Regions from separate parts of the Marinomonas sp. ABL3_031 genome, predicted to be linked through region 2. Evidence: predicted binding sites of a transcription regulator. Region 2 holds the regulator's gene; each other region holds the start of a gene.

Region 1 (3,285 bases), on a different contig from region 2:
ACACAGGTGTTGATATTGCCAAATACACAGCCAAAGTAATGCGTGAAGACATGGCGCGTTACGATCAAGATGCGGCTAACTACACCCAGTCTTTGGGCTGCTGGCACGGTTTCATTGGTCAGCAAAAAATGATTTCCATTAAGAAGCACTTTGGCACAACACGCACTCGTTACCTGTACCTTTCTGGTTGGATGGTGGCCGCTATGCGCTCCGAGTTTGGTCCGCTGCCTGATCAGTCTATGCATGAAAAAACGTCAGTGCCGGCTTTGATTGAAGAGCTTTACACCTTCTTGAAGCAAGCGGATGCCCGTGAGTTGCAACACTTGTTTAAAGAGCTGGATGACGCCAGAGCCGCTGGTGATCAAGTGCGTGAACAAGCTGCTCAAGAAAACATCGATAATTTTGAAACTCATGTGGTGCCAATCATTGCCGACATTGATGCGGGTTTCGGTAATGAAGAAGCGACGTATTTGTTGGCGAAGAAAATGATTGAAGCGGGGGCCTGCTGTATTCAGATTGAAAACCAAGTATCGGATGCAAAACAATGTGGTCACCAAGACGGTAAAGTCACCGTGCCTCACGAAGATTTTCTCGCCAAGATCAATGCGGTGCGTTACGCCTTCCTTGAACTGGGCGTAGATGATGGTGTGATTGTGGCGCGTACTGACTCATTGGGTGCCGGTCTGACTCAGAAAATTCCTGTGTCACAAACGCCTGGCGACTTGGCGGAGCAATACAGTGCCTTTATTGATGGTGAAGAAGTGACTTCTTTAGAGCAAATGCAATCTGGCGATATGTTGTTGAAGCAAGGTGACAAATGCATTAAGCCAACTCGTTTGGCGAATGGTCTAGTGCGCTTTAAGCCGAACACTGGAGCGGATCGAGTGGTATTGGATTGCATTACCTCCTTGCAGCACGGTGCGGATCTTCTTTGGATCGAAACGGAGAAACCACACATTGGTCAGATTGCTGAGCTGGTAAACCGTATTCGTGACGTGGTACCAAATGCCAAGTTGGTGTACAACAACAGTCCATCCTTTAACTGGACGTTAAACTTCCGTCAGCAAGTATTCGATGCTTGGCAAGCAGCAGGGAAAGACACCAGTGGATATGATCGTGATCGTCTGATGTCACAAGAGTACGATGGTACAACCTTGTCTGATGAAGCTGACGAACGTATTCGTAGCTTCCAGCGTGATGCGGCAGCGCAAGCAGGGATTTTCCATCACTTGATTACCTTGCCTACTTACCATACAGCGGCTTTGTCGACGGATAATCTGGCAAAAGATTACTTTGGTGAGCAGGGTATGTTGGGCTACGTAAAAGAAGTACAACGCAAGGAGATTCGTCAAGGTCTAGCTTGTGTGAAACACCAAGACATGTCTGGATCGAATATTGGTGATGATCATAAAGAGTACTTCTCAGGCGACAACGCGCTGAAAGCCTCTGGTAAAGACAACACCATGAATCAATTTGCAGCCATCTAACCACTAGGGAGAGACAAAAAGCTCAGCGTGTTCCCCCGCTGGGCTTTTTGTTGTCTTGTAAACGTCATCAAAGCGTCATGGCTATTTTTTAGGCTGGTTAGGTATTTCATTTCAAACAAAGGGGATAGGCTGTAATGATAAGTAGAACTTGGTTAGTTGGTGTGGTGTCGGTGATTGTGTTGAATGGTTGCGCAAGTCAGGCTTCATCATCAGGAAAAGGTGCTACTCAATTTGTTGATGGCTTTCCCAAACAAGGCAGTGACTTACCTTATACTCTTCTTCGTGATGATCTTATTGATGGTAAATCAGGACAGACATTTGAAATACGTAATGGCGGTTTTGGCTCAGCCATGACGGCTCACCCCGAGAATGCCAATCAGTTTTACGCACTGACAGATCGTGGCCCAAACGCGAATTACACTGGTGACTATGGTAAGGGAAAAGCCTTTCCTGTAGCAGATTACACACCTCGAATTGGTTTGTTTGAAGTAAAAGGTGATGGGCAAATTAAGCTGCTAAAAAGTATTTTACTAAAACGTCCGGATGGCAGTCTTATTTCTGGCTTGCCGAATACTTCCGCACTGGGCGGAACGGGAGAAACGCCATATCACTCTAATGGTCAGCCTGTACTAATGGACGATACTAAACCCTATGATGTGCAAACGAATCCAATCAAATTAGACGATTATGGTTTGGATGGGGAAGGTCTCGTTGCTTTAACAGACGGCAGTTTTTGGGTTAGCGATGAATACGGCCCACACATAGTGCACTTTGATGCTGAGGGTGTTGAGATAGAAAGAATCAATCCGTTTTTACAAGACTCTCGCACTACTTACTCTTTGCCAGCTGTGTTCCAGCATCGTCGTGCGAACCGGGGGATGGAAGGATTAGCCATCACACCAGATGAGCAAATTCTCGTAGGGATTTTGCAGTCCACCATGCGAAATCCTGATAAGGCTGCGCAAAAGGGCAATTTAACTCGTATTGTGACGCTTGATTTGGCAACAGGAAAAACCGAGCAATATTTGTATCGTCAGAATAAAAATGAAAATTCGAACTCAGAAATTGCGGCCTTGAATGCATCACAATTTTTAGTCATTGAACGTGACGGCAGTTTTTTATTTGGTGGTCCGAAGAAAGCCAATCCCAATGCACAAAAGCAGGTATATCGAATTGATTTGTCTTCAGGTACGCCACTTTCCAGCGTTGAATTATCGAATAGCATGCAGCGCGATGAACATTATGGCTTGTTGATAGAAGGCTTAACCTTGGAACAATTTGCTCAGCAAAAAGGCTGGCAAGCTTTGGCTGAATACGGCATTAAGCCTGTGAGCAAATCTCTGGTCGTCGATATGGTCGATGAAGTGGCTTATCCTCACGACAAGATGGAAGGGTTATGGGTCATTGATGATCATCATCTTGGTGTATTGAATGATGACGACTTTGCGACTTGGTCAACAAAAGGTCAATTAGAACAAAAGCGTCTGGATGAAGATCGAGTTGATGTGAATCATTTGTACATTATTGAAGCAGACTTACTGCCAAGATAAGCGGCGTGTTTTGAATGATTGATTCTGTCATTTTTATCATTCAGAAGATGAAAAAAGGGCGCTCAGTGCGCTCTTTTTTTATTTTCGTTCTTTCCATTTGGGGTTATGTAGCATTTTATGAATTATTGATTGGCTGTTTCAGTAAGTCTTTACAAAGCAGGCACTTGTCTTAATTGTCTTTAAGAGTACGATTTATGAAAAGCTCGCTAATCAAAAAATGTTCTTTGTAACTGGAAGATGACGCGTAA
Region 2 (3,285 bases):
TTCGTGTGCGCAGCGTGTTATTAAAGCTGAATGGCGTGACGGTGATTTATGCGCGCTCTATTATTCCTGCTCGCTCGCTGGTCGGTCATTGGCGACAAGTACCTCATCTCAAGAACAAACCTCTTGGTGGTTATTTATTCCAACACAGGACGTTACAGCGCAGTCCGATTGAAATAGCTGAGTTACCTGCCAACATGTTCCCAGATCAAACTGGTAGTGTTTGGGCAAGACGTTCTGTTTTTCATCAATATGGTACTGGTATCTTGGTTAACGAAGCCTTCTTTGACACAATCTCTGATTTCAAATCGCCATTTGGATTATTATGAACAAGCTTAAAGACTACGCCGAGTTAACTCGCTTCAATCGTCCCATCGGCTCCTTATTATTATTGTGGCCAACCTTGTGGGCCATTTGGCTAGCGGCGGACGGACAACCAGATTGGTCGATTGTGATTATTTTCATAATGGGCGTTTTTAGCATGCGTTCGGCTGGCTGTGTGATTAATGATTATGCGGATCGAAAAGTGGATGGCCATGTAGAGCGAACCAAAAACCGTCCTATACCATCGGGCCGTGTTAGCGCCAATGAAGCGTTGATTTTATTCATTGTATTGGCCTTAGCCAGCTTTATTCTGGTGCTGCTTACCGATAAACAAACCATACTTTTGTCCTTTGTTGGCTTGGGGTTAGCGGCTCTCTATCCATTCATGAAGCGCTATACTCATCTGCCTCAACTCTTCTTAGGACTGGCCTTTTCTTGGGCTATTCCCATGGCCTATAGCGCTCAAGGTGGCCATTTAAACGACCCTCTCTTGTGGATGCTATTCTTAGCAAATTGCCTTTGGACGATTGCATATGACACCTATTACGCTATGACGGATCGTCCTGATGATTTAAAAGTCGGCATCAAATCCACCGCCATCTTATTTGGTCAGTATGATCTTTTGGTGATTCTTTGTTTACAAGCTTTAACGCTTTCTCTTTTGACATGGGTGGGCTTCTTCGCGACACTGGGTTGGCCATATTTCGTCGCATTATTGATATGTATTTGGTTGTTTTACAAGCAATATCAGCAGGCAAAAGACAGGCAAAGACAAGCCTGTTTTCACTCTTTCCTAGACAACAACCGTATTGGTGTTTGCGTCTTTATCGGCATAGTAACCAGCTATTTTGTGTAAAATGTGGCAAACATATGACACTTTAACTAAATTGTCATAATTGATCGCTTTAATTAAACCGTTCCTGAGATGAGGGTGAATCCTGTGACCGGTAAGAAAGTACTAATTATTGATGATGAGTCTTCCATACGCGAAATGATTGCCATTGCCTTAGAAATGGCAGGATACGAGTACATGGAAGCAGAAAACATTCAGCAAGCCCATGAAATCATAGTGGATCATAGACCCGATTTGATTTTGGTTGACTGGATGATGCCTGGCGGCAGTGGCATTGAATTGACACGACGTCTCAAAAAAGACAGCACGACAGCGGAAATACCTGTCATCATGCTGACAGCAAAAAGTGAAGAAGACAATAAAATTCAAGGTTTAGAAGTGGGAGCGGACGATTACATTACCAAACCTTTTTCACCTCGTGAATTGGTTGCTCGACTAAAAGCAGTTTTACGTCGTGCTACGCCACAGGGCATTGATGAACCCATTGAAGTAGAAGGTCTAACACTTGACCCAATCAGTCAACGAGTCACTATTGGAGCCCGTCCATTGGACATGGGGCCGACAGAATATCGTTTGCTGAAGTTCTTAATGACGCATCAAGAACGCGCTTATTCAAGAGCACAATTATTGGATCAAGTCTGGGGTGGTAATGTCTATGTAGAGGAGCGCACAGTCGATGTACACATACGTCGTTTGCGAAAAGCCATTGGCAATAGCCATGATTTCTTGATTCAAACCGTGCGGGGCACTGGCTACCGCTTTTCAGCAAAAAGGTCGGCATGAAAACCATCTGGCAAAACACCATTATTTCTTGGCTAGCAGGCTTTATTGCCTGCGCTGTAATCGGATATATATTAGGCCATTTTTTAGGTGTTTTGCTGCTCTATACATTGGGCACTTTATACTGGCAAATGTACCAACTCTATCAGTTCCATAACTGGTTACGTCATTCTGGTCGTGCCGCGCCACCAGAATCTAACGGTATTTGGGGCGAAGTGTTTGATGCCGTATATCGTTTACAAAAGAAACAACGCAAATCCAAACGTCGTATGCGCCAAGCTTTAACCCGTATTGAGAGCTCCACCAGCGCCTTGAAAGAAGGCGTCATTATGGCTGACAATCAGGGAAATTTAGAATGGTGGAATAACTCAGCGGCGCATTTTTTAGGCCTGATGCGACCGGTTGACCGCGGCCAAGTTATTACCAACATAGTGCGCAGTCCTGAGTTTTTCCGATACTTTACGCAAAAACGTTTCGGCGAACCCCTGATAATCAAATCCCCCGCAAAAGATGGCGTATACTTGGAAATCCAAACCACCCTTTACGACAAAAACGATCACCTTATTTTTATTCGTGATATCACCCGTCTACATTTGTTAGAGCAGATGCGTAAAGACTTTGTTGCCAACGCTTCACACGAACTCAAAACCCCTCTGACGGTAATAAAAGGCTATGTTGAAACCCTAGATATGTTTAAGGATACACTGCCCAAAAGTATGCAGAAAGGCATAGTAAATATGGCAGAACAATCCGAACGCATGGAACAACTGATCGAAGACTTGCTGCTTTTATCGCGTCTAGAAAGCGATGACAAACGAGAAGAAAATCAGTGGCATAAAGTAGCCGAGATTATCGATTCTATTGTCAAAACCACAACCCCCATTTTGTCAGCACAGCACAAACTGACAACCCAAATTGCTAACGATGCACGTATTTATGGTTCCTATAAAGAGTTGTACAGTGCTTTTTCAAACCTGATTGTAAATGCCGTGAAATACTCGCCTGACGGCGGCGAAATTGAAATAAAATGGGAATCGAGTGAACTCAATGGCATCTTTTCTGTAAAAGATCAGGGCTTAGGAATCGACCCAAGGCATATTCCACGTCTAACCGAACGTTTTTTCCGGGTTGATAAAGGTCGTGGCTCAAAAACCGGGGGCACAGGCTTAGGACTGGCGATTGTGAAGCACGTGTTATTGCATCATGACGCGAAACTACAAATCCGCAGTTTACCTGGTGCAGGCAGTACTTTTTCCTGTCATTTCCCGGCCAATCGCGTGCGCAAAGACGTGATTGAGGGTGCAACTTCTTCCAATGTAGAGTAGTTTTAC
Region 3 (3,285 bases), on a different contig from region 2:
ATATCCATTGGCTTACCTTGGAACATCACATTGACAATACGATGTGCATTTTGATTCGCCAGCTTACCTTCTGAATCGTAACGAGCCGGTTGGGTGACATCAATACTGTATGAAATGCCGTCGATGACATCAAAGTTATAAGTTGGGAAAGACTGGTTAACTAACTCTTGCGCTGTATTGGATTTGGCATCAATTTGATTAAATTGCCCTGCAGCGCGTTCAAGCCATTCAACCACTTGTGCACCAGTCAATTTCACCACCTTCAAATCATTTGGATAGATGTATAAGTCACTCACGTTTTTCAACGCAATGTCACCTTTTGGTACGTCTGTATAATATTCTGGACCGCCACGACCGCCAGCTTTAAAAGGGGCGGCTGCAGATAAAATAGGCAAACCTTCATAAGAGGTACCGCGAACGATATTTTCTACATACCAAAGCTGTGCGTTATTCACGATTTGAATAGAAGGATCGTCTTGCACCAAGGCAAAGAAGCTGTTGATGTCTGAGGTAGACTCACCCACTTTACGGCGCATATAAGCTAACGTTCCTTCATGTTCCGTTTCTACTGCATCATTAATGGCAACATCGGCTTCCACCAATGGAATAATCTTACGACCTTCACGACGAGAAATAGCGCGAACTTCGGCTTTACCATCGGCCACTTTCCAACCGTCTCCTGCAGGTTCTAGCACTAAATCCACCACACCTAAATGAGATCCCCAGAAACCTGGCATGGTCGCAGGCTTGCCATAAACCGTGCCTTTTTCATTGTCTACGCCGTCAAATTGAGCAATGGTTTTATCCCCCGGGAACACACGATGGGAATGACCAAATAAAATAGCATCAATACCATCCACTTTGGCCAAATGATAAGACGCATGTTCTTCCCCTTTCAGATAAGGTGAATTCATCATGCCACTGTGCGGAATGGCGATGATGACATCCGCGCCTTGAGCTTTCATTGTTGGAACGTATTTTTTCGCTGTCTCAACAATGTCTTTGGCAATGACCTTGTTGGTAAGATTGTCTTTGTCCCACGTCATGATCTGTGGCGGCACAAACCCTATGTAGCCGATGTTTACTGTTTGCGATTTGCCATCCGAATCCATTAAGGTTTTTTGCTTAATCAAATAAGGTTGGAAATAAGGCTGATCATTGCTCGCGTCATCATCACCATCATCTGCGTAAACGTTGGCACTAATGTATGGAAAATTGGCACCACTCAAGCTCTTCATTAAGAAATCTAAGCCATAGTTAAACTCATGGTTACCTATGTTACCCACATCGTAATCCAACAAGTTCATGGCTTTAAAAGCTGGGTGTGTTTCACCAAAACGCAAGACACGACCTTTAGCGAGGTAATCCCCCAATGGCGTGCCCTGAAGCAAATCTCCATTATCGACCAAAACCGAATTCGTCACTTCGGCACGCGCCGCTTTAATGAGAGTAGCCACACGGGATAAACCGACTGCATCACTTTGTTTATCACTGTAGTAATCGTAATCCACTAAATTCATATGAATATCCGTGGTTTCCATTACGCGTAAATCAATCGTAGAAGCCTGCGCTAAGGAAGCAAAGGCTAAGGAAGAAGCCAGAAAAGCCACCTTCTTAGATAGGTCAAACGTCATGTTAATACTCCATCAAAGAAAAAATTCAATACTTACCAAATAGTCAGTTTTTTGATCATAAAACGAAAAGGTGATGAATTCATGAGTTTTTTATGACAAGGGGAAAGCATCACAAACTCATGGCTCTGTTAGCTAACCTTAAAAGCAGGAGTGATGTCTACACAAAGTGGTATCACGCAAGATTAACGCCGAAACCAACGCCACACAAAAAGGATACGCATTAAAGCGGCCGCCACGTAAGTCATGGCGCAAGCGGTGAGAATGCGTTTTACCTTGGGCAGGTCATCAGCCTGCACATAATTTCCTTCCGCCAGGATAGGCAAGGCCTTTTTAAAACTGGCATCCCACTCTTCTGGCAACATGGCCAGATGGACAAACACCGCCAATACACCTGATAGACCAACCACAGCCGCATGCAAAGGCACGGCATAAGGTAAATGCAACAAAATGGAAATCACCGGCCAACCAAGTAACAAAGCACCCGCAATACGATTTAAACCGTGCGCCAGCGGCAGGTAACGGGAACTCAAGTGGGAAATAGGCTGTTTCTTTTCATGAGCAATGGCGTGACCCACTTCATGAGCCGCCACCGCCACTGCCGTCAATGAACGGCCATTGAGGACACTTGGGCTTAGACGAACCGCATGTTGCTTAAAATCAAAATGATCACTGCCTTCCTGGGTGGTTTCAACAGCTACCTGATCCAACTCAAAACGCTTTACTAAATGCTCAGCAAGCTGCCCACCAGTGCCTGGAATGTCACTGCGCTCTTGCGCATAACGCTTCAAGGTATACTTGACCCAAATATTGGGGCCAAAGATCAAGATTAAAGCGAATATAATCAGTAAAACCCACAACATACCTATGCCTTTATTCTCTGCAAACTGTCAACGTGTCACAAATGGTTTGGCGCTTTTGTCTCACGTAGCATACACTTCCAATAACGAGCAACACGCGAGACCATTATGAAAAACCCGCTAATTGCCCCCATTCTTACTATGCTGAAGGCGCGACCTCATGGCCTAAAAGAGTTTGATATTCTCAAATCTTTGCAGGGTCAGTTCCCTGAATTCAGCCAATTAGCAGATGATACAAATCTACAATTGTTTCGTCAGCATTTCTTAATCATGAATGCCTTGTATCAATTGCAAAGCCAGCTATGGCAAGAAGACAATCTGATGCTCAATATAGAAGCAACACGCATCCGCCTTCTCAGTGCCCGAAAGACAACCACTTCTGAAAATACCGATATCAACAATAGCGCCGAAGCCAAACTTGCCGCTTATTACCTAGACTGGAGTGAATACGAAAAAACTGACGAAACAGATGTCGCGCGTTTACTCAATAGTTTTTATAAGGGCATCTTTCACTCCGGCGATCGCCGCATGGCACTCAAAACCCTGAAGCTAGCAGAAGACAATCCTAGTAAAAACAGCATTAAACAACAATATCGTAAACTTGCTCAACAATACCATCCAGACCGAGGCGGTGATCAAGAAACCTTCATCAGTCTTCGAGAAGCGTATGAACAATTGATGCTGCAAGCCCAGTCATAAAGTGTAAAAAGCCCCCTAAAACATTGCTTTTGTAGACATAAAAATTCAAGATAAAACAACGCTGTCATTCGCGCTATGTTTTGAATGACCTACAT

What was found. The regulator PhoB, encoded in region 2, activates phosphate uptake and scavenging genes when phosphate is short. The targets are predictions, from matches to a motif close to TGTCATANNNNTGTCANA.
Region 1: ACXAH2_RS07875 (esterase-like activity of phytase family protein) is a predicted target of PhoB. The motif match lies at 1,539-1,556, and genes of this name have one in related genera.
Region 3: ACXAH2_RS00345 (bifunctional 2',3'-cyclic-nucleotide 2'-phosphodiesterase/3'-nucleotidase) is a predicted target of PhoB. The motif match lies at 1,715-1,732, and genes of this name have one in related genera.

What each region holds. Positions count from the first base shown of each region.
Region 1 covers NZ_JBSWYU010000005.1:122,973-126,257, forward strand. The annotation lists gene ACXAH2_RS07870 (isocitrate lyase) at 1-1,487, shown strand, start outside; gene ACXAH2_RS07875 (esterase-like activity of phytase family protein) at 1,622-3,037, shown strand.
Region 2 covers NZ_JBSWYU010000010.1:68,176-71,460, reverse strand. The annotation lists gene ACXAH2_RS12050 (chorismate--pyruvate lyase family protein) at 1-326, shown strand, start outside; gene ubiA (4-hydroxybenzoate octaprenyltransferase) at 323-1,177, shown strand; gene phoB (phosphate regulon transcriptional regulator PhoB) at 1,262-1,957, shown strand; gene phoR (phosphate regulon sensor histidine kinase PhoR) at 1,954-3,279, shown strand.
Region 3 covers NZ_JBSWYU010000001.1:61,997-65,281, reverse strand. The annotation lists gene ACXAH2_RS00345 (bifunctional 2',3'-cyclic-nucleotide 2'-phosphodiesterase/3'-nucleotidase) at 1-1,634, opposite strand, end outside; gene ACXAH2_RS00340 (zinc metallopeptidase) at 1,817-2,494, opposite strand; gene ACXAH2_RS00335 (DNA-J related domain-containing protein) at 2,600-3,190, shown strand.